Pyxidicoccus xibeiensis: one gene and its partner. Each later gene encodes a partner of the first gene's protein in a complex. Links are inferred from orthologs where the notes say so. Each region holds a gene or a part of one and is shown on either strand. Other genes may lie near its edges.

Region 1 (10,774 bases):
GGCGACCGAGTAGCCCCGCGCCTCCACGTGATGCTGCACCGCGTGGCCGATATCCCCCAGCCGGTTGCCCGGCCGCATGGCCTGGATGCCCTTGTGAAGCGCCTCCCGCGTGGCCTCCAGCAGCGCCCGGGCCTCGGCGCTCACCTTCCCCACCGGCACCGTCCTCGCCGCGTCCCCGAACCACCCGCGGTACACCACCCCGAAGTCGAGCTTCATCAGGTCGCCTTCGGCCAGTTTCCGCCGCTTGCTGGGGATGCCGTGCACCACCTCCTCGTTGACGGAGGCGCACAGCACGCAGGGGAAGCCCAGATACCCCTTGAAGGCCGGCCGCGCGCCCTTCTCGGCCGTGAGCTTCGCGGCCAGGGCGTCCAACTCCCAGGTCGTGACGCCCGGCGCCACGGCCGCCTCGAGCGCGTCCAGGACCTCACAGACGATTCGCCCCGCCTGCCGCATCAGGGCAATCTCGTCCCGGCTCTTGAGTTCCACGGCCATGGGTGTCCCGGGCCCACCCGGGCCCCGGAAGAAGGGGTGGCCAGCAGGAGGGAGCGCCGCAAGCGCCCCCTCCCCGTCCGCCTGCCCGGGTTCCGCTCAGCCCTTCCCGGCCGCGGCCTTGATTTCCTCGTAGATGCCCTCGGGCGAGCCGACGCCATCCACGCTCTTGAGCACGCCCTTCTTCGCGTAGAAGTCCTTCAGCGGCGCCGTTTCGGCGTCGTACTTCTGAAGGCGCCTCTCGATGACCTCGGGCATGTCGTCCGGCCGCTGGACGAGCCCCGTGTTGCACTTGTCGCAGTAGCCCGCCCGCTTCGGGGGGCTCTGGTACACGTGGTACACGCTGCCGTCCGTCGGGCACACGCGCCGGCCCGAGCCGCGCTCCACCAGCTTCGCGTGCGGCACCTCCAGGGAGATGACCGCGTCGAGCTGCTTGCCCAGCCGCGCCAGCATCTTGTCCAGCGCATCCGCCTGGCCGGGCGTCCGGGGGAAGCCATCCAGCACGAAGCCCTTGGCCACGTCCGGCTGCTTCAGGCGCTCCTCGACGATGCCGATGACAACCTCGTCGGGCACGTACTGGCCCGAGGCCATCAGCGGACCCGCGACCTTCCCCAGCTCCGTTCCATCCGCGACCGCCTTGCGGAGGATGTCACCGGTGGAGATCTGCGGGATCTGGAAGTCCGCATACAGCTTCTTCGCCTGCGTGCCCTTCCCCGCGTTCGGCGGCCCCAACAGGATCAGGTTCATGTGCTCCTCTCAGCTCCGAAGGAAGGCACAGAGGTCATCGGACACAAACCTCCGAGCGCCCCCCGTGTGCACCACCGAATAACCCCAGAACGACATTACCCTGGAACGACGAGGCGCCCCTCCCCGCGACGGGGAGAGGCGCCCGGATGATACGAGCGGTGACTCAGGCCGCCACGCGCACCCGGCCGCGGATGCGCGGGCCGCGCGGACCGGCGAAGCCCTCGTAGTTGCGGCTGATGAGGTGGCCCTCGATCTGCTGCACCGTGTCCAGCGCCACGCCCACGACAATCAGCAGCGCCGTGCCGCCGAAGGTGAAGTTCACCCCCAGCAGGCCGCTGATGATGGACGGAATCACGCAGATGACGGCCAGGTAGATGGCGCCGCCGAACGTGAGCCGGTTGAGCACGCGCTCGATGTACTCCGCCGTCTGGCGGCCCGGGCGGATGCCGGGGATGTAGCCACCCTGCTTCTTGATGTTGTCCGCCACGTCATCCGGCCGGAACGTCAGCGCCGTGTAGAAGTACGCGAAGAAGATGACCATCAGGACGAACAGCCCGTTGTAGATCCACAGGTTGCCCTCGATGGCGCGCTGGAAGTCCTGGAGGAACGGGAACCAGGTGCCCAGCGTCGCGGGGAAGGACAGGACCGCGCCGGCGAAGATGGGCGGAATCACGCCCGAGGTGTTCACCTTCATCGGGAAGTACGTCGCCTGGCCCGCGAACATCCGCCGCCCGGCCATCCGCTTGGCGTACTGGATGGGGATGCGCCGCATGCCCCGCTCCACGTAGACCACCGCGCCGATGATGAGGAGCATGAACACCAGCAGGGCCAGCACCTCGGCCACTGCGATGACCTCCTGACGGGTCAGGTCCAGCAGCGTCTTGGCACCCGGCAGCACTCCGGCCACGATGCCCGCGAAGATGATGAGCGAGATGCCGTTGCCGATGCCGCGCTCGGTGATGCGCTCACCCAGCCACATGATGAAGGCCGTGCCGGCCGTGAGGCTGATGACCGTCATGAAGGTGAACCAGGCGCTGTCGTCCGGGACGACCACCTGGTTGAAGCCGCTCTGGCCCCCGTCGGAGCGGCCGAGCGAGGCCAGCCACCGGGAGATGCCGATGCCCTGGACGACGGACAGGACGATGGTGCCGTAGCGCGTGTACTGGTTGATCTTCTGCCGTCCGCCGGCGCCCTCCTTCTGGAGGCGCTCGAGGCTGGGCACGACCACGGCCAGCAGCTGCATGATGATGGAGGCGCTGACGTACGGCATGATGCCCAGACCGAAGATGGACATCTGCTCCAGCGCGCCGCCGGAGAAGAGGTTGAACAGCGACACGAGGCCGCCCGATTGCTTCTGGGCGTCCATGAACGCGTTCATCGCCGCACGGTCCACACCGGGCGTGTTGATGAAGATGCCGATGCGATAGACGGCGAGCAGCAGGAGCGTGTACGCAAGACGGCTGCGCAGCTCCGCGATACGGAAGACGTTGGCGAAGGCGTTCAGAGCCACGGGGTAGCCATCCTCTTCGTGAGGGTTCTGCCAGGACGACAAAACGCCCCTGTTCCACGGACGGGAAAGGGGCGCAGAAGCCTACACAAGCGAAATGGCGCGCACCACCATCAAGTGATGCGCGCCGGACACGCTCAGGCCTTGGGCTGCCGGGGCGCCTTGACGCCCTTGCCGGCGTGCGCCTTGGCGGCCGCTTCCGGCTTGTGGGCCATCAGCGGGAGCTCTTCCACCGCGCCACCCGCCTGCTGGACGGCCGACTTCGCCGCCTCGGAGGCCTTGTGGACGCGGATGGTGACCTTCTTCGTCAGCCCGCCCTGCGCCAGCAGCTTCACGCCGTGGTAACGGCCCTTCACCAGGCCCGCCTGCTTCAGCGTCGCCTCGTCCACCGTGGCGCCCGCGTCGAAGTGCTGCTCGACGTCGGCCAGGTTCACCACCGCGTAGATGGTGCGGTTGGGCGAGTTGAAGCCGAACTTCGGGAGCCGGCGCTGCAGGGGGCTCTGGCCGCCCTCGAAGCCCTCGAACCGCATGTTGCCGGAACGAGCCTTCTGGCCCTTGCCACCGCGGCCGGCCGTCTTGCCCAGGCCGCTGCCCTGGCCGCGGCCCACGCGCTTCTTGCGGTGCCACGAGCGCGACGGACGCTTCAGATTGTTCAGAGTGCTCATCGTCTCAGTCCTCTCGTGACTCAGGCCTTCGACTGCTTGGCCTGGTACGCGCGCGCCCGTTCCTTCAGAGCGACCTTGCGCGGCTTGCGACGCTTCGGCGCCGGAGCCTCGCCGGAAACCGTCTCCAGGGTGACCAGATGCTTCACCTTGAACACCATGCCGCGCACCGCCGGCGTGTCCTTCAGGAGCCGCTCCTCACCAAACTTCTTCAGGCCCAGCCCGCGGATGGTGTCCAGCATCTCGCCGGACGCACCCGAAAAGCTCTTGACCAGCTTCACCTTGAGCGCCATGGACTAGCCCCTCTGCTCGCCGGCCAGCTTGGCCGCTTCGACGTCCTTGCCACGCAGGCGCGACACCTGCTCCGCGCTGCGCAGCATCTTCAGGCCCGCGACCGTCGCCTTCAGCACGTTGTGCGGATTGCGCGACCCCTGGCTCTTGGTCAGGATGTTGCGGATGCCCGCCGCCTCCAGCACCGCGCGAACCGCGCCGCCGGCGATGACGCCCGTACCCTGGCTGGCCGGCTTCAGGAGCACCCACCCGGCGCCGAAGTGCCCGAGCACCTCATGCGGGATGGTGTGACCCATCAGGGGCACCCGGAACAGGTTCTTCTTCGCGTTCTCGCCACCCTTGCGGATGGCCTCGGGGACCTCGTTGGCCTTGCCCAGGCCGACGCCCACGTGTCCGGCGCCGTCCCCCACCACCACCAGGGCGGCGAACGAGAAACGACGGCCGCCCTTCACGACCTTGGCCACGCGGTTGATGTTCACCACGCGGTCGGTGAGGTCCAGATCGTTCGGATTGATCGGAGTTGCCACTTGGGGGATTCCTTTCGAATTCTTAGAACTTCAGCCCGGCCTCGCGCGCGGCGTCGGCCACGGCGGCGATGCGCCCGTGATAGGGGAAGCCGTTGCGGTCGAACACCACCGCCTCGACGTTGGCGGCCTTGCACTTCTGCGCAATCAGGGTGCCCACCCGCTTCGCATCCGCCTTCTTGTCGCCCTCGTCCTGACCCTTCAGGTCCTTGGACAGCGACGAAGCGTACGCGAGCGTGCGGCCCGTGGAGTCGTCCACCACCTGGGCGTAGATGTGCTTGAGGCTCTTGTAGACCGTGAGCCGCGGCCGTTCGGTCGTCCCGGACAGCTTCTTGCGGATGCGGTTCTTCCTCTTGAGGCGCTGATCGATCTTCGTAGGCATGGCTGCTTCCTTTTCCGTCCGGCGGCGATGCGGCCTTCCGCCACCGGATGATGCCGCCAGGCCCCGAGGGCCCGGCGAATTTTGGAACACTCAGGACAGCCGGGACGACTAGGTCGTACCGGTCTTGCCCTCCTTGCGGCGGATGCGCTCCTCGGAGTACTTGATGCCCTTGCCCTTGTAGGGCTCGGGCGGACGCAGCGAGCGGATGTTCACCGCCGTGGCGCCCAGCACTTCCTTGTCCGCGGAGCGGAGCGTCAGACCCACCGTGGGAAGGCTGTCCTCGGTACGGGGCGCCTTGTCGACCTCGGCCGTCACACCCTCGGGGAGGTTGAAGACCACCGGGTGCGAGTAGCCCAGCGAGAAGTGGATGGCCTTGCCCTTCACCTCGGCGCGGAAACCGACGCCACGGATGTCCAGCTTCTTCTCGAAGCCCGTGGACACGCCCTTGGCGGCGTTCGCGAGGATGGTGCGGGTCAGGCCGTGCAGGCTGCGCGCCTCGCGGGAGTCATCCTCGCGCAGCACGTTCACCTGGCCGTCCTTGACCTCCACCTTGACCTTGGCGGGAAGCTTCACCGACAGCTTGCCCTTGGGGCCCTCGAAGTTCACCTGCTGGCCGGCGACGACGGCCTTCGTCTTGTCGCCGAGCTTGATCGCCAGTTTTCCAATCCGACTCATGGTTGCCTCGGTCCTGTCTGCCCGGGGGGCGCACCCTCGCGGGGCGCCACTCCTGGGCGGCTGGCTAGTAGACGGTGCAGAGCAGCTCGCCGCCGACCTTCTGCTTGCGAGCCTCGGAGTCCACCATGATGCCGCGCGAGGTGGAGAGGATGGAGACGCCCAGGCCGCCGAGAACCTGCGGAATCTCGCGCACCGCGACATAGCGGCGCAGACCGGGCTTCGACACGCGGCGGATGCCGGTGATGGCGGGGGCACGGTCCGGGCCGTACTTCAGCCCGACGACGATGTTGTTCTGCGGCTGGAGCTCCTCGACGGAGTACTCGCCGATGTAGCCCTCGTCCTTGAGGACCTTGATGATCTCGAGCTTGAGCTTCGAGTGGGGAATGACGACCTTGTCGTGCCGCGCGCGGGAGGCGTTGCGCAGGCGGGTCAGCATGTCGCCGACGGGGTCATTGACCGGCATGGGATACCTTCTCAGAGGCAGGGCCCCGTCAGGGTGCCCCGCGTTCGCAACCGCTCCGCCTGCCGGGCCCATCCCGGGGGTTCGCAGCGGCTGCCACTTCGTACAGCGGAACTTCGAGCGCGTGCTTCCTTCCGGGAGCACGCCCAGGGCGCCCTGCCTGCCCTCACGGGCCTGCCAGGCGCCCTGCCCTTCCGGCTACCAGGACGACTTGGTCACGCCGGTGATCTCACCGCGCAGCGCGCGGTGACGGAGGCAGATGCGGCACATCTTGAACTTGCGCAGGAAGGCGCGCGGCCGGCCGCACAGCGGGCAGCGGTTGTACTGGCGCACGGCGAACTTCGGCTTGCGCTTTGCCTGGGCAATCTTGGAGAGCTTGGCCATGTGTCGTGGAGTCCTTGGCTCGAGGCTTACTGGCGGAACGGCATGCCGAAGTGACGCATCAGCGCCAACCCCTGCTCGTCGTTCGCCGCGGTGGTGACGAAGCTGATGTTGAGCCCCTTCACCTTCTCGATCTGGTCGTAGTTGATCTCAGGGAAGATGATCTGCTCGCGCACGCCGAGCGTGTAGTTGCCCTTCCCGTCGAACGCCTTCGGGGACACGCCCTTGAAGTCACGCACGCGCGGCAGCGCCACGGTGATGAGGCGGTCCATGAACTCGTACATGCGCTCGCCGCGCAGCGTGACGGCGGCGCCGATGGCCTGGCCCTGACGCAGCTTGAAGTTGGCGATGGACTTGCGGGCGCGGGTGACGATGGGCTTCTGGCCGGTGATCGCCGCGAGCTGGTCGACCGCCGACTCCAGGATCTTGTTGTTGGCGAGCGCCTCGCCCAGACCCATGTTGACGACGATCTTCTCCAGGCGGGGAACCTGCATCGGGTTCTTGAGGCTCAGCTCCTTCATCAGGGCGGGGACGCCCTCCTTGAAGAAGCGGAGCTTCATGCGCGCCGGCTTGGACTCGAGGCCCTCCTCGATGTTCGCCGCGAAGCCAACCTTCTTGGCCTCTTCCTTCTTGCCGCGCTTCGCCTTCTTTTCCTTCTGATCGGCCTTCTTCTCGTCAGCCATTGTCCTGTCCTCTGCTTCGGGGCGCCGTCGTGGACCCAGCGCGCCCGATCAGTCCTTCATATGGAATCTGGAAACACCGCGAAGGTCCCGGATGCTCCCCGGGCCCTCAGTGCCTGCACGCCCGCCTGCCCCTCCACCCGGGTGGGCAAAGGGCGCGCATACATGCACCAACGCGGACACCTAGTCAATCAGCGCGTCGCAGCTCTTGCAGAACCGCTTCTTCTTGCCCTCTTCACCCTCGGTACGGAAGCCGACGCGCGTCGGCTTGTCGCACTTGGCGCACACCACCTGCACATTGGCCAGGGCGATGGTGCCGGGCTTCTCGACGATGCCACCCTCCGGGCTCTGCGGCGTCTTCTTCATGTGCCGCTTCACCAGGCGCAGGCCCTCGACCGTGACGCGCTCGGCGTCGCGATCAATCTTCAGCACCTTGCCGCGCTTGGTCGCCGTGGTCTTCTCGGAGGCCTCGGCCCCGGCCATGACCTGGACCGTATCTCCTACCTTCAGCTTCTGCATGGCTTCCTCTCTCTGGCTGCTCGCCGTCCGGCCTGCCGTCCTCTCAGAGGACCTCGGGCGCCAGCGAGATGATCTTCATGAACTTACGGGCGCGGAGCTCACGGGCCACCGGCCCGAAGATGCGCGTACCAATGGGCTCCATGTCCTTGTTGATGAGGACCGCGGAGTTGCCATCGAACTTGATGTAGCTGCCGTCGGGGCGACCCACCTCGCGCTTGGTGCGGACGATGACGGCCTTGGCCACGTCACCCTTCTTCACCTTCGAGTTGGGCAGCGCCTCGCGCACGGACACGACGATGACATCGCCGATGGACGCGTACTTGCGCTTCGAACCGCCGAGCACCTTGATGCAGAACACCTTCTTCGCGCCCGAGTTGTCGGCAACGTCGAGCACGCTCGTCATCTGAATCATCTGGGAATCTCCTGTCGCCGGTGACCACCCCGCGCCGCCTCACGGCCGCGCGGGAGAGGCGTGCGTGCTAGACGTTCTTGCTCTTCTCCAGCACCTCGACCACCCGCCACCGCTTGTCCTTCGAGGCAGGCTTGGTCTCGGCGATCCGGACCCGATCACCCTCGTTGATGGTGATCTTCTTGGGGTAGTCGTGGTCCTCCACGTGCGCCTTGTACTTCTCGCGCAGGCTCATGATCTTCCCGTACTTCGGGTGCGGAGCACGGCGCTGGACGGTCACGACAACCGTCTTCTGCATCTTGTTCGAGGTGACGATACCCACGCGCGTCTTGGGACGGCCACGGGTAGAGGTCTCGGGAGCGGACGTCTCGGTCGCTTCAGCCATCTTCGGTCTCACTGTCTCTCATGCACCCGGGCCTTCACGGCCCGGATGGCCTCACGTGCCCACGCCTGGCGGGAGCACGCTCGGGGATTGGTTTCTTCAGCCCTGCTTGGCCGCCGAGACCTTCTGGGTCAGGACGGTCAGGACGCGAGCCAGGTCGCGACGGTGCTGGGTACGCTCGGCCGGGTTGTCCAGCGAGCCGGTGCGCCGCTTCAGCTGGTCCTGGAACAGCGTCTCGCGCAGCTCCGCCGCACGCCGCTTCAGGTCCTCCGCGGACAGTTCCTTCAGTTCCTTCGCAGTCGCCATTTCAGTCTCCACATGCGCGCGGGAGCCTTCCCGTGAGGGCCGGCCCCCGCCGCTCGGTGCCTACTAGAGGCTCAGGTCCGCGCGGGTCACAATCTTCGTGAGCACCGGCAGCTTCGCCTGCGCCAGCTTCAGCGCCCCGGTGGCCACCTCGCGCGTCATCCCCTCCATCTCGTAGAGGATGCGCCCGGGCTTCACCACCGCGACGTAGTACTCCACGCCGCCCTTGCCGGTACCCATTCGGGTCTCGGCCGGCTTCTTGGTGATGGGCTTGTCCGGGAAGATACGAATCCAGATCTTGCCGCCGCGCTTCACGTGGCGGGTCATCGCGATACGGGCCGCCTCGATCTGCCGGGAGGTGATCCACCCCGGCTGCAGGCTCACCAGACCGTACTCACCGTAGGTCATGTCGCTGCCACGGTGAGCCGCGCCAGGCGTGCGGCCCTTGTGCATCTTTCGGTACTTGGTACGAGCAGGCTGAAGCATCGTCGCTGTCCTTGGCCGCCCTGTGCCGGAAGTCCCTCTCGGGAGCCCCCGGCGCGGGTGGGCTGATTACCGGTTGGAGGGCATGGGGGCCTGGCCACCCTTGCCCGGGAGGACCTCGCCCTTGCAGACCCAGACCTTGCAGCCAATCTTGCCGTAGGTCGTCTTGGCCTCGGCGAAGCCGTAGTCGATGTCCGCACGCAGGGTGTGCAGGGGCACGCGGCCCTCGCGGTACCACTCGTAGCGCGCCATCTCCGCGCCACCGAGGCGGCCCGAGCATGCCACGCGGATGCCCTTGGCGCCGAACTTCATCGCCGTCTGCAGGGCCTTCTTCATGGCGCGGCGGAACGCGATGCGGCGCTCGAGCTGGGTGGCGATGTTCTCGGCCACCAGCTGCGCGTCCGTCTCGGCCTTGCGGACCTCGACGATGTTCAGGAAGACCTCGTTCTTGGTGAACTGCTGCAGGTCCTTCTTCACCGTCTCGATGCCCGCGCCACGCTTGCCGATGACGATGCCCGGCCGCGCGGTGTGGACGTTGACCTTGACCTTGTTGGCCGCGCGCTCGATCTCCACCTTGGACACGCCCGCGTGGTTCAGCGACTTCTTCACGAACTCGCGGATGCGGATGTCCTCATGAAGCCACTGCGCGTAGTTCTTGTGCTCGAACCACTTGGAGTCCCAGGTCTTGATGACGCCGAGCCGGAACCCGATCGGATGAACTTTCTGTCCCAACGTGAATCTCCTTGAAGCGTCCGGGCGGGGCCCGACGGGTCCTTACTTCTTCGCCTCGGCCAGCACCAGATGGATGTGGGCGGTCTTCTTCTTGATGGGGGTCGCCCGGCCCATGGCGCGAGGCATGAAGCGGCGCTGGGTGGGCCCCTGGTCCACGGAGATGGTCTTCACGTAGAGCGTGTCCACGTCGACCTGCCCCTTGGACTTGTCCGTCGCGTTGGCCACGGCGCTCTTGATGAGCTTCTCCACCGGCTTGGCCGCGGCGCGCTTGGTGAACTTCAGAATGTTGAGGGCAGCCTCGACAGGCTTGCCCCGGATGAGCGCCGCAACGGTGGAAATCTTGCGGGGGCTCATGCGCAGGAAACGCAGATGTGCAGTCGACTCCATGGTGCTCTCCTCAGGCTCTCAGGCAAACCGCCAGGCTACTTGCCCGGGGCCTTGGCGACCTTCTTCTCCGCCGAGTGACCGCCGAACGTACGCGTCGGGGCGAACTCGCCGAGCTTGTGGCCCACCATGTTCTCCGTGACGAACACCGGGATGAACTTCTTCCCGTTGTGCACCGCGAAGGTGTGACCGACGAACTCCGGCAGGATCGTGGAACGACGCGACCACGTCTTCACGACCGCCTTCTTGTTCGTCTTGATCATGTCCTCGATCTTCTTGACGAGGAAGTCGTCGACGAACGGACCCTTCTTGATCGAACGAGCCATGACTTGGGAATCCTCTTACTGGCTGCGGGCGCCCTGGCGCCGGCCGCTCACGATGAACTTGTCAGTACGCTTGTTGGTGCGCGTGGTGAGGCCCTTGGTCTTCTTGCCCCACGGCGACACCGGGTGCGGGTTACCCTGACCGGACTTGCCCTCGCCACCGCCGTGCGGGTGGTCGACGGGGTTCATCGCCAGACCGCGGACGGTGGGACGGATGCCCAGCCAGCGGCTCTTACCCGCCTTGCCGACGCGGATGATCTCGTGCTCGATGTTGCCGACCTGGCCCACGGTGGCGCGGCACTCGATGAGGACCATGCGGACGGTGCCGGAGGGCATGCGCACCTGCGCGTAGCGGCCCTCCTTCGCCATCAGCTGGCCGGACGTGCCGGCGGAGCGGATGACCTGGGCGCCACGGCCCGGCTTCAGCTCCACGTTGTGGAT
Region 2 (11,346 bases), on another replicon or contig:
GCGTCCGGGCTCAGGCCCAGACAGTCTCGGTACCGCCCACCAGCGTACCAATCTCCCCGTTGCCCAGCACCGCGCGGCCGATGTTCCCACGCACGGTCATGTCGAAGACGATGAGGGGAAGCTTGTTGTCCATGCACAGCGAGATGGCCGTGGAGTCCATCACATTGAGGTTCTGCCGCAGCACATCCATGTACGTCAGCGCGCGGTAGCGGCGCGCGGTGGGGTCCTTCTTCGGGTCGGCGCTGTAGATGCCGTCCACCTTCGTCGCCTTGAGGATGACGTTGGCGTTGATTTCCATGGCGCGCAGCGAGGCGGCGGTGTCCGTCGTGAAGTACGGGTTGCCGGTGCCCGCGGCGAAGATGACGACGCGGCCCTTCTCCAGGTGGCGCACCGCGCGCCGGCGGATGTAGGGCTCGGCAATCTGCTCCATCTTGATGGCCGACAGCACCCGCGTGTGCATGCCCTTCTTCTCCAGGGCGTCCTGCATGGCCATGGAGTTGATGCAGGTGGCCAGCATCCCCATGTAGTCCGCGCTGGCGCGGTCCATGCCCTCGGTGGCGCCCGCGACGCCGCGGAAGATGTTGCCGCCGCCGATGACGAGGGCCACCTCCACGCCGGCCTGCACCACCTCGATGACCTCCTCCGCGATGGCGGTGAGCGTGGGCGGATGGATGCCGTACTTCCCTTCGCCCATCAGGGCCTCGCCCGAGAGCTTGAGGAGGATGCGCTTGTAACGGAGGGGGCTCTTGGTGTCGGAGGACATGCGCCACCGCTTGTATCCCCCGTCCCGCGCTCGATCAACGGCCGAGTCGGCTTCCCCACCCCGCATCGTCCGCTGTCGGTCGCACGGGCGGGGTCCGCCCGCAAAGGCGAGGGCCGCGTCGCCCGGCTCCCCCTGGGGGTACCCGTGCGCGCGGCCCTCACTCCTGCCGTCGTCCTGCCTCATGGCCCCCGAACAGGGGCCGCCGGCACTACGCCTGGCCCAGCGTCTTGGCGACCTCGGCGGCGAGGTCGTCCTTCTGCTTGGCGATGCCCTCGCCGACCTCGTACCGGACGAAGCGGCGCACGGTGACCTTCTCGCCAATCTTCGCGGCGCGCTCGGTGATCATCTCACCGACCTTCTTCTTGTCGTCCTTCACCCAGAGCTGGTCCACGAGGCAGACGCCCTCGTAGTACTTCTCCATCTTCCCGACGAGAATCTTGTCCAGCATCGCCTCGGGCTTGCCCTGCTGCTTGAGCAGCTCGCGCTGGATTTCCTTCTCCTTGTCCAGGTTGTCCGTCGGCACTTCCTCGCGGCGGACGTACTTGGGGCTGGCCGCGGCAACCTGCATGGCCACGTCCTTCACCAGGTCCTGGAAGTCCGGGTTGCGGGCGACGAAGTCCGTCTCGCAGTTGACCTCGACGATGACGCCGATGCGGCCACCGTGGAGGTAGGTGCCGATGAGGCCCTCCGAGGCCACGCGGCCTTCCTTGCCGGCCTGACGGGAGATGCCCTTCTTGCGCAGCCACTCCTCGGCCTTCGCGAAGTCACCGGCGCTCTCGGCGAGCGCCTTCTTGCAGTCCATCAAGCCCGCGCCGGTCCGCTCGCGGAGCTCCTTCACCATCTGGGCGCTGACCTCGGCCATTGTCGTCTCCAGGCTCCGCCGCTACGTGGGCGCCAGGCGCCGGGCGGAGCATTGGGGTTGAAAAAGGGGTACGTCGCTACACGGGAAACACAGACGGCCGGGTAGCAGGCGTTTCTGACGCCACCCGGCCGCCTCGAAGCAGGTGAGGAAGGGACGACTACTCGGCCGCGGGGGCCTCGCCGCCACCCTCGGCACCACCCTCGGCGGCCGGCTGCTCGGCGGCGACGGGGGCGCCCTTCATCTCCACGAGAGGACCGCGGCGCTCGCCGCCACGGTCACCACCGCGGTCACCGCCACGGCGGTCGTCGCGGCGGTCGCCACGGCGCGGGCCCCGGCGGTCATCGCGGCGGTCGCCACGGTCGTCACGGCCCTCGCGCTCCTCCTGCTCGTCGCGGTCGGCGGCGCCCGAGGCGCGGTAGCGGGCCGCACCCTCGAGGCAGGCCTCGGCGATCTTCGAGGTGAAGAGCTTGATGGAGCGGATGGCGTCGTCGTTGCCCGGAATCACGAAGTCGATGCCGTCCGGATCGCAGTTCGTGTCGACCAGGCCGATGACCGGGATGCCGAGGCGGCTCGCCTCGTGGATGGCGATGTGCTCCTTCTTCGGGTCGATGACGAAGACGCAGCGGGGCAGCTTCGACATCTCCTTCACGCCGCCCAGGTTCTTCTCCAGCTTCTCGCGCTCACGCTCGAGCTGGGCGACCTCCTTCTTGGGAAGGCGGTCGAACGTCCCGTCCTCGGACATCTTCTCCAGCGTCTTCAGCCGGTCGATGCCCTGCTTGATGGTCTTGAAGTTGGTCAGCGTGCCGCCCAGCCATCGGCTGGTGACGAAGAACTGACCGGCGCGCGCGGCCTCCTCGCGGATGACGTCCTGCGCCTGCTTCTTGGTGCCCACGAAGAGCACCGAGCCACCACGCGCGGTGATGTCCGCCACGAAGCGGAACGCCGAGCGGGCCATGTTGACCGTCTTCTGCAGGTCGATGATGTAGATGCCGTTGCGGGCACCGAAGATGTAGGGCTTCATCTTCGGGTTCCAGCGCTTGGTCTGGTGGCCGAAGTGAACACCGGCCTCCAGCAGCTGCCGCATCGTGATGCCGCTCGTGGCGGCCATCGCCTGTCCCTGCGTCTGCGTGTCCTGCGTTTCCATGTGAGTCTCTCTCCGGTTGTCGTCCGCCACGCTCGTCATGCTCCAGTCGTGACGACCGGGGGGAGTCCCTCTCCGAGGAGAGGCCCTCCACCCACGGAGGCACCGGCGACCGGCACGAGCGTGTGTGTAGTGGTTGCTACGAGGGTGAAATACTCCCTCACCCCATACCCAGGGGCCGGGGGTCCTTAACAGAACCCTTCCGCACGGCGCAAGCTTCACGGCACGGGGAGTGCCAGTGCGGACGGACAGCGCCTGCCTGCCCTCCGGGCCGCAGGGCACACCCCACTTGGCAGGGTGGACGCCAGAAACACCACCGGCGCGGTAGCCGCCCCCTGGCGAGGGGACGACGCCGCGCCGGCGTCCTGCCACCTGGGCGTCCAGGGGGGCCTTCGCCTAGGCGTTGGCCTCCGCGGCACCGTGGCACTTCTTGTACTTGCGACCGCTGCCGCAGGGGCACGGGTCGTTGCGGCCCACGCGGGGGCCGTCCGACTTGGCGGCCGCCGGCCGGGCCGCCGCGGCGACGGAGGCCTCGTCCAGCTTGCCATCCGCGGTGCCGCGCCCCTCCACCGCGCGCTTCTGCTGCTGCGCGAGCTGGCGCTGGATACGGGCGGCCTCCTCCGCGGCGTTGCTCGCGGAGCGGGGCTGGACCTGCATGAGCTGGGTGACGAACTGGGCCTTGATGGCGGAGAGCATCTGGATGAAGCCCTGGTAGCCCTCCTTCTTGTACTCCTGCTTCGGGTCCTTCTGGCCATAGCCGCGCAGGCCGATGCCCTGGCGCAGGTGGTCCATGGCCAGCAGGTGGTCCTTCCAGAGCCGGTCGATGGTCGCCAGGTAGTTGTACTGGAGGAAGCGCATGAAGTTCTCGCCGAACTCCTCCTCGCGCGCCTTGAAGACCTTCTCCGCCGCCTTGTAGATGTGCTCCTGGAGCTCCTCGCGGCTGCCCACGCCCTCGAAGCCCATCTCCAGGTTGAAGGTGTCCTTCACGCCCTGCTGCAGCGCGGACATGTCCCAGCCGTCCACGCCGCGGGTGGGCGCGTACGTGTCCGTGAGGGACACGATGGCGTCCTCCATGGAGTCCAGCACCAGCTCGCGGAAGTCGTCCCAGCTCACCGTCCGCTCGGAGCGGCTCTTCACGCGAGTCTTGGGGTCCTCCGTGTACTCCACCAGCGGCACGCCTGCGCCGGCGGCCAGCACCTGGCGGCGCAGCTTGTAGATGGTGCGCCGCTGCTGGTTCATCACATCGTCGTACTCGAGCAGATTCTTGCGGATGTCGAAGTTGTGGCCCTCGACGCGCTTCTGGGCGCCCTCAATCGCACGCGACAGCCACACGTGCTCGATGACCTCGCCCTCCTCCATGCCCAGCCGCTCCATCAGGCCCTGGATGCGCTCGGACCCGAAGATGCGCATCAGGTCGTCCTCGAGCGACAGGAAGAAGCGGCTGGCGCCCGGGTCGCCCTGGCGGCCGGCGCGGCCACGCAGTTGGTTGTCCACGCGGCGCGACTCGTGGCGCTCGGTGCCGATGATGAACAGGCCTCCGGCCGCCATCACCTCCTCGCGCTCCTTCTTCGTCTGCTCCTCGAGCTTCACCTTGGTGTCGGCGAGCTTCTTCTCCCAGTCCGCCACGGCCTGCTGGTACGCCGTCAGGTCCGGCTGCCCCTCCGGGGTCAGCGGGGGCTGCTCGGGCGGCTCCGGCGGCGGGCCCACCTGCGCCTTGGCCATCACCTCCGCGTTGCCGCCCAGGAGGATGTCCGTGCCGCGGCCGGCCATGTTGGTGGAGATGGTGACGGCGCCCTTGCTGCCCGCCTGCGCGACGATGTCTGCCTCGCGCTGGTGCTGCTTGGCGTTCAGCACGTTGTGGGGGATGCCGCGCTTCTTGAGGAAGTTGGCCACCACCTCGCTCTTGGCGATGGACACCGTGCCCACCAGCACCGGCTGCCCCGCCTTGTGCAGCTCCTCAATCTGCGCCGCCACCGCCTCGAACTTCTCGCGCTCCGTCTTGTAGACCACGTCCTGCAGGTCCTTGCGGATGTTGGCGCGGTTGGTGGGGATGACGCGCACGTCGAGGTTGTAGATCTTCGCGAACTCCTCCGCCTCCGTGTCCGCGGTGCCCGTCATGCCGGACAGCTTGGAGTACATGCGGAAGTAGTTCTGGAACGAGATGGTCGCCAGCGTCTGGTTCTCGTTCTCGATCTTCACGCCCTCCTTGGCCTCGATGGCCTGGTGGAGGCCGTCCGACCAGCGGCGTCCCGGCATCTGCCGGCCGGTGAACTCGTCGACGATGACGACCTCGCCGTCCTTCACGACGTAGTCCTTGTCGCGCTTGTAGAGCGTGTGCGCGCGCAGGGCCTGGTCCACGTGGTGGAGCGTCTCGATTTCGCCCGGCTCGTACAGGTTTCCCACGCCCAGCCGCTTCTGGAGCTTCTCGATGCCCTCGTCCGTGAGGGACACGGCGCGGTGCTTCTCGTCCAGGGTGTAATCCTGGTCCGGCACCAGCCCGGGGATGACCTGGTCCACCCGGTAGTACTTGTCCGTGCTGTCCTCGGTGGGGCCGGAGATGATGAGCGGCGTGCGGGCCTCGTCGATGAGGATGGAGTCCACCTCGTCGACGATGGCGTAGTTCAGCTCGCGCTGGACGTAGTCCTGCAGGCGGAACTTCATGTTGTCGCGCAGGTAGTCGAAGCCGAACTCGTTGTTCTGCCCGTAGGTGATGTCCGAGCGGTACGCCTCCTGCCGCTGCTTGTCCGTCAGCTCGTGCAGGACGCAGCCCGTCGTCATGCCCAGGAAGCGGTAGACGCGCCCCATCCACTCCGCGTCGCGGCGGGCGAGGTAGTCGTTCACCGTCACCACGTGCACGCCACGCCCGGACAGCGCGTTGAGGTAGCAGGGCAGCGTCGCCGTCAGCGTCTTGCCTTCACCGGTGCGCATCTCCGCGATGCAGCCCTCGTGGAGGAACATGCCGCCGATGAGCTGCACGTCGTAGTGGCGCTGGCCGATGACGCGGCGCGCCGCCTCGCGGGTGATGGCGAAGGCCTCGAACAGCATGTCGTCCAGCGACCTGCCGTTCTGCACCTCCTGCTTCAGGCGCGCGGTCTCCTTCGCGAAGTCCTCGTCCTTGAGGGCCCGCATCCGGGTCTCCAGCTCGTTGACACGAGCCACCTTCCCGTGGGCCTTCTTGAGCTCGCGCTCATTCTTGGTCCCAATGAGCTTCTTCAGCGTCCATTCGATCATTCGGTCGGCTCTCTCGCGCCGGAGAATCCTCGAAGGACGGCGGCGAGTGAAGGGAAATCCCAGGAGATGTAAGGGAGAAACGGTTGGAAACCACGCGCGGCCTCCGAAACTTCCACTCGGACGGTCGCTCACCACGCAGCGGCTCAGAGTAAAGCGGAACCGAGCACACGCAATGTCCCCTACGCGAAATCAACGCCGCAGGCCGGGCGCCCCTTCTCCCCGAAACGCGCCCCGCCGCCCTGCCCGCCCCCAGGCCCCCGGCGGTCGCCCGGGCCCTGCCCCGGCGGGCAAGCAGCCTTCCCGGGCCGCGCCTCCCGCCCCCAGTCCCCGGGCTCCCGCCCGGGCGAAGGTGCCGCCCATGCCCTCGCAGACGCTGGCCGCGCGTCCAGGGCACTGGCTGTGGACCTGCCGTGCGGGCTTCGAGTCGCACCTCTACGAGGAGCTGGAGTGGGCGGGCGCGCACCCCCGCCTGCTCGGCGAGGCCCTGGTGGAGAGCGAGGCCGTCACCGGCCTCACCCCCGCCTTCGCGCGCGCCGGCTACCGCGTGGCCGTGACGCTGGCGGGACGCACGCCGGACGAGGTGGCGGAGGCCGCGGCGAAGGCCGTGCTCGCCCTGCCCGGCCGCTCGCCCTGGGTGGTGCAGGCCTTCACGCCGGACACGCCGCGCGGCAACGCGCTGACGGCGCCCGCGGAGGCGCTGGAGGCGGCGGTGCACGCCCGGCTCCCCTCGGAGCGGCTGGTGGAGGACGCGCAGCGGGCGCGCGAGTCGGGCGCCCTGGTGGTGGGCCTGTGCGTGGCGCCGGACGGGGTGACGGTGGTGGGCGCGGTGCACGCGCGCGAGGCGCTGTCCCTGGCGGCGGGCGGACGGCGGCGCATGAAGCGCGCCGGAGAGTCCCCCTCGCGCGCGGCCATGAAGCTGGAGGAGGCGCTCGACGGGCTGGCCTTCGAGCCCGGGCGCGGGGACGTCTGCGTGGACCTGGGCGCGGCGCCCGGCGGGTGGACGCAGCGACTGGTGGCGCGCGGCGCGCGGGTGGTGGCGGTGGACCCGGCGAAGCTGATGCCGGAGCTGGCCGCCAACCGGCGCGTCCAGCACGTGCAGCAGAGCGCCTTCGCCTACGCGCCCGACGAGCCGGTGGACTGGCTCTTCTGCGACATGGCCTGGCGGCCCCTGGAGGTGGCGCAGCTGCTGGCGAAGTGGGGCCGCAAGAACTGGGCGCGCCACCTGGTGGCCAACATCAAGCTGCCGATGAAGGACAAGAACCCCGTCCTGCTGCGCGTGCGCCACACCCTGACGGCGGAGGGAGGCTGGGAGGGCCTCACCGTCCGCCAGCTCTACCATGACCGGGACGAGGTGACGGTGACGGCCCACCGCATGAAGTGAAGCGCCTGCGCGGGGGCCCGGGACGCGCTACACAAGGGGCGCGATGCCCTACCCCCTCGACGACGCCACCGCCACCGCCCTCATCGCCCTGAACCCGTGGGTGCTCCAGCGCCACCGGGACGCGCCCGTGCAGGCCGCGGTGGAGCTGCTCCTCCAGGCGGAGCAGGCCCGCCGGGGCCACCCGGACGCGAAGACGGGCGCCCTCCAGGTGCCCGCCCTCACCCAGGGCAGCCTCCTGAAGGAGGAGTACGACTTGTCCACGCACGCGCACCACGACGGGTGGCGCGTGGGGGCCGTCATCGCCGACGTGCAGGGCATGATTCACGTCAACGCGCGCTTCGGCTTCGCCACCGGGGACGCGGTGCTGCGCGCGACCGCGGAGTCCCTCGCCGCGCAGTACCCCGGCGCGAAGGTGCTGCGCGTGCACCCGGACGCCTTCGCCGCGCTGCTGGTGCCCACCTCGCAGCTCACCGTGCGCGAGGACCTGGACGTCCCCACGCAGGAGCGCCTGGCCCGCGACGTGCGCCGCGTGCTGCCCGAGGGCACGCCCGACGCGGACGTGCCGGCGTGGACGGTGAGCCTGCTGGAGCTGACGGTGGATGCGCCCTCGCACTGGCAGGTGCTGGGGCCGCTGGTGTGGGCGGAGCTGGAGCGCACCCACGTCATGGTGCGAACCGGGCGCTCCAGCGGGCTGCAGCGCCGCCGCCTGCGCCTGGATGGCTTCGTCCCCGCGCCCGCCACGCCCTGAAGAGGACTCCGGGGGCAGGCGCGGAAAGAAGGCCGCGAGAGGAGGCTACTCCTCGAGGATGAACTTGCGCGGGTTCTGGGGAATCCCGTTGACGCGGACCTCATAGTGGAGGTGCGGGCCGGTGGAGCGGCCGGTGTTGCCGACGGCGGCGATGAGCGCGCCGCGCTTCACCTTGTCGCCGGCCTTCACCAGCATCTTCGCCAGGTGGCCGTAGCGCGTCTTGATGCCGTAGCCGTGGTCGATGACGAGCACGTTGCCGTAGCCGCCCTCGAGCCCCGCGAACACCACCGTGCCGTCCGACGGGGAGTAGATTTCCTTCCCGTGCGGCGCCGCGATGTCGATGCCGGCGTGCATGACGCGGTCGGCGGTGTACGGATCCAACCGCGAGCCGAAGTCGCTCGTCACCCAGCCGCGCGCGGGCCAGACGGACGGCGTGGAGGCCAAGAGCGACTTCTGGTCCTGGAAGTACGCCTGCAGCTCCTGGAGGCTCTGCTCCTGACGGGTGGCCTCCGCGCTCAGCCTGTCCAGCCGGCCCAGCAGCGCCTTGGGCGTCTCCGTGGTGGTGAGCTGGGTGAACTGGGTGGCCGTCGTCGGCGCCGTGGTGCCCGCCTCGGGCTCCGTGGGGCCCATGGCCAGGTTGCGCTGCGGGTCCGACAGCAGCGTCACCGCGCGCAGCTTCTGGTCGAACCGCTCCACCCTGTCCAGCGTGGAGCCGATGTGCTCGATGCGCTCGCGCACCGACTTGAGCTGCGAGCGCAGCGTGAGGTTCTCCTCACGGAGGATGCGGTTCTCCGAGGCGTCCGCCGCCACCTGGAAGTAGTGGATGCTCGCACCCGCCGACAGTCCCACCACCAACATCAGCCCCATCCCCACCTGCATGAGGAAGGACCGCTGGATGGTGTACCGCTTCACCGGAGCGTCATGATCCGGGATCACCATCAGTGTGAAGGACTTTTTCGCCACGGGACCGCTCCCCTGCTTTGCGTGGGACTTCTGGCGCGACAAGCTAAGTCGCTTGCTCTCGCGCAACACCTCCCCCCGCCACTCCACCCCCCCACTCCGTCTCCCAGAGGCGTTTCGCCGTTACTGGAAACGTTGGGGCAGCTACCATTCGCATTCCAAGAGTGTCAAGGTCAACAGACCCGATGGGCGAGTCTGTGGCCACTTGGAGTCAGCCCGGACTCAGGCTTCGACGCCCACCACGATGACGGTGATGTTGTCGTCCCCTCCCCGCTCGTTGGCGAAGTCGACGAGGCGCTTGGGCACCTCGTCCAGACTGCGCGCCTTGGACACCACGTCGTGGATTTCCCGGTCCTCGAGCATGTTGGCGAGGCCGTCCGAGCAGAGGAGGAAGACGTCACCGGGCTCGGACACCAGCCCCATCACGTCCACCTGCACCTCCTCCTCGAAGCCGACGGAGCGGGTGATGATGTTCTTGTAGCGGGAGTGCTTGGCCTCCTCGGGGGTAATCATCCCGGCCTTGATCTGCTCGTTGACCAGGGAGTGGTCCTCGGAGATCTGCTGGATGAGGTCGCCGCGGATGAGGTACGCCCGGCTGTCGCCCACGTGGGCGAAGAAGGCGTGCTCGTCGCGGACCACCAGGGAGATGACGGTGGTCCCCATGCCCGACAGCCGCGCGTCCTCCTGCGCGGCGGTGAAGATGGCCAGACAGGCCTTCTCCACGGCGGTGCGCAGGGACTCGGGGAGGGGCGAATCCTGGAGGTTGGGCACGGAGAGGAAGGGGTTGTCCTTCCCCTCCCGCGCTCTGCGCATCTCCTTGTCGATGGTCTCCACGGCGATGCGCGACGCGGTGCCACCGCCCGCGTGGCCGCCCATTCCGTCCGCGACGACATAGAGCTGCAGCTCGTCATCAATGAGGAAGCTGTCCTCATTGTGATTGCGCTTGCGCCCGACGTCCGTCAGGCCGGCGGAGACAATTTTGAGGCGGGAGGCCGCGGTCTGCCCTGCGGTGCTGGACACAGAGGGGATGCTATGTGAGGCCCAGGGATGGGGCAAGGACGCGAATGCGCTTGCCCCACATCAGTCCCTACGCAGTGCGTCGGAGACGCCCCCGGGAGCCCCCCTCCGGGCCGGTTTCCCGGCGGGCCCTCGGCGGCGGCGGGGGCGTGGTCAGCGAGCGGTTTGCCGAGCGCACCAGGGCTTCGGCAGCGCCCAGGGCCTCCCGGGTGACTTCGACGCCCGACATCATCCGCGCCAGCTCGCGGGTGCGCTCCGTCCCGGCCTCCAGCACCACCACCTCGGACACGGTGCGCTCGGCCTTGAGGCCCTTGCGGATGAGCAGGTGGGCGTCCGCGTAGGCCGCCACCTGGGGCAGGTGGGTGATGCAGAGCACCTGACGGTGGCTGCTCACCTCCTTGATCATCCGCCCCACCACGTCGGCGATGGCGCCGCTGACGCCCGCGTCGGCCTCGTCCAGGATGTACGAGCCGCAGCCGTCACTGTCCGCCAGGGCACGCTTGAGGGCCAGCAGCAGCCGGCTCGCCTCGCCACCGGAGGCCACCTTGGCCAGCGGACGCGCCGGCTCGCCGGGGTTGGCGCTGAAGAAGAACTCCACCTCGTCCGCGCCGTCCGGCCGCAGCGTCTCGCCCGGAGTCACCCGCACGTCGAAGGCCGCCTTGCCCATGGCCAGGTGCGCCAGGCCGTCGCGCACCTGGGCGGAGAACTCCACCGCGCTCGCCGTGCGCTTGCGCGACAGCGCCGCGGCCGCCTTGCGCGCCCGCTCCTCCACCCGGCGCCGCTCCTGGGCCAGCTCCTCCAGAATCTCCTGGCGGTTCTCCAGCGTGCCCAGCTCGGTCTCGAGCTCGCCGCGCTTCTTCAGCACCCCGTCCAGGGTGACGCCGTGCTTGCGGCACAGGCGCTTGAGCGCGTCCAGCCGCTCCTCCACGTCCGCCAGCCGCGACGGGTCGGACTCCAGCCCCTCCACGTAGCGGTTGAGCCGGCGCTGCGCCTCCTCCAGCTCGGACAGGGCGGTGCTCAGCGACTGGGCCACCGGCGCCAGCGACGCGTCGAACTTCACCGCGTCATGCACCAGCCCCAGCGCGCGGCCCACCGTCTCCACGGCGGACTGCTCCTCACCGGCCACCAGCAGCTCGGCCTCGGACGCGCCGCGCTTGAGCTTCTCCGCGCTGCCCAGCCGCTTGCGCTCCGCGTCCAGCCGCACGTCCTCGCCGGCCTCGGGCTCCAGCCGCGTGATTTCGTC

What was found.
Region 2: the proteins of secY (region 1) and secA are in contact, whole or in part, in a crystal structure (PDB 3DIN), measured with the Thermotoga maritima proteins. The link is inferred for Pyxidicoccus xibeiensis from one-to-one orthologs. Residues at the interface, in WP_004081795.1 of Thermotoga maritima: Glu108, Gly109, Glu110, Glu111, Ala236, Glu237, Arg238, Arg239, Ile240, Thr241, Ile242, Gln243, Tyr244, Ala245, Arg246, Arg247, Val248, Thr249, Gly250, Arg251, Arg252, Val253, Tyr254, Gly256, Ala257, Ser258, Thr259, Tyr260, Leu261, Pro262; in WP_004082002.1 of Thermotoga maritima: Glu261, Ala262, Arg263, Lys300, Ala301, Arg302, Thr303, Ile304, Ile305, Leu323, Tyr324, Asp325, Pro326, Val329, Ser330, Tyr333, Ile336, Lys340, Phe345, Val349, Glu363, Phe364, Tyr374, Ser375, Gly376, Gly377, Glu393, Ile395, Thr482, Ser483.

The regions. Positions count from the first base shown.
Region 1 is NZ_JAJVKV010000021.1:144,036-154,809, forward strand. What follows is about bases 574-3,382. They hold secY (preprotein translocase subunit SecY), read right to left. Parts: upstream 2,747-3,382; coding sequence 1,400-2,746; downstream 574-1,399. Other genes in these bases: LXT23_RS45545 (adenylate kinase), read right to left, coding at 589-1,236; rplO (50S ribosomal protein L15), read right to left, coding at 2,881-3,382. In the rest of the region: map (type I methionyl aminopeptidase), read right to left, coding at 1-492; more of rplO, read right to left, coding at 3,383-3,408; rpmD (50S ribosomal protein L30), read right to left, coding at 3,429-3,698; rpsE (30S ribosomal protein S5), read right to left, coding at 3,702-4,223; rplR (50S ribosomal protein L18), read right to left, coding at 4,246-4,602; rplF (50S ribosomal protein L6), read right to left, coding at 4,711-5,277; rpsH (30S ribosomal protein S8), read right to left, coding at 5,342-5,740; LXT23_RS45585 (type Z 30S ribosomal protein S14), read right to left, coding at 5,936-6,121; rplE (50S ribosomal protein L5), read right to left, coding at 6,148-6,801; rplX (50S ribosomal protein L24), read right to left, coding at 6,982-7,317; rplN (50S ribosomal protein L14), read right to left, coding at 7,361-7,729; rpsQ (30S ribosomal protein S17), read right to left, coding at 7,797-8,123; rpmC (50S ribosomal protein L29), read right to left, coding at 8,208-8,426; rplP (50S ribosomal protein L16), read right to left, coding at 8,478-8,897; rpsC (30S ribosomal protein S3), read right to left, coding at 8,964-9,626; rplV (50S ribosomal protein L22), read right to left, coding at 9,669-10,013; and 2 more genes. UniProt on the Escherichia coli protein: The central subunit of the protein translocation channel SecYEG. Consists of two halves formed by TMs 1-5 and 6-10.
Region 2 is NZ_JAJVKV010000005.1:398,890-410,235, reverse strand. The notes cover bases 2,963-6,343. They hold secA (preprotein translocase subunit SecA), read right to left. Parts: upstream 5,998-6,343; coding sequence 3,163-5,997; downstream 2,963-3,162. In the rest of the region: pyrH (UMP kinase), read right to left, coding at 11-763; tsf (translation elongation factor Ts), read right to left, coding at 972-1,625; rpsB (30S ribosomal protein S2), read right to left, coding at 1,783-2,769; 23S rRNA (cytidine(2498)-2'-O)-methyltransferase RlmM, read left to right, coding at 6,356-7,378; LXT23_RS24210 (nucleotidyl cyclase domain-containing protein), read left to right, coding at 7,422-8,126; LXT23_RS24205 (M23 family metallopeptidase), read right to left, coding at 8,172-9,089; LXT23_RS24200 (Stp1/IreP family PP2C-type Ser/Thr phosphatase), read right to left, coding at 9,309-10,106; DNA repair protein RecN, read right to left, coding at 10,174-11,346. UniProt on the Escherichia coli protein: Required for protein export, interacts with the SecYEG preprotein conducting channel.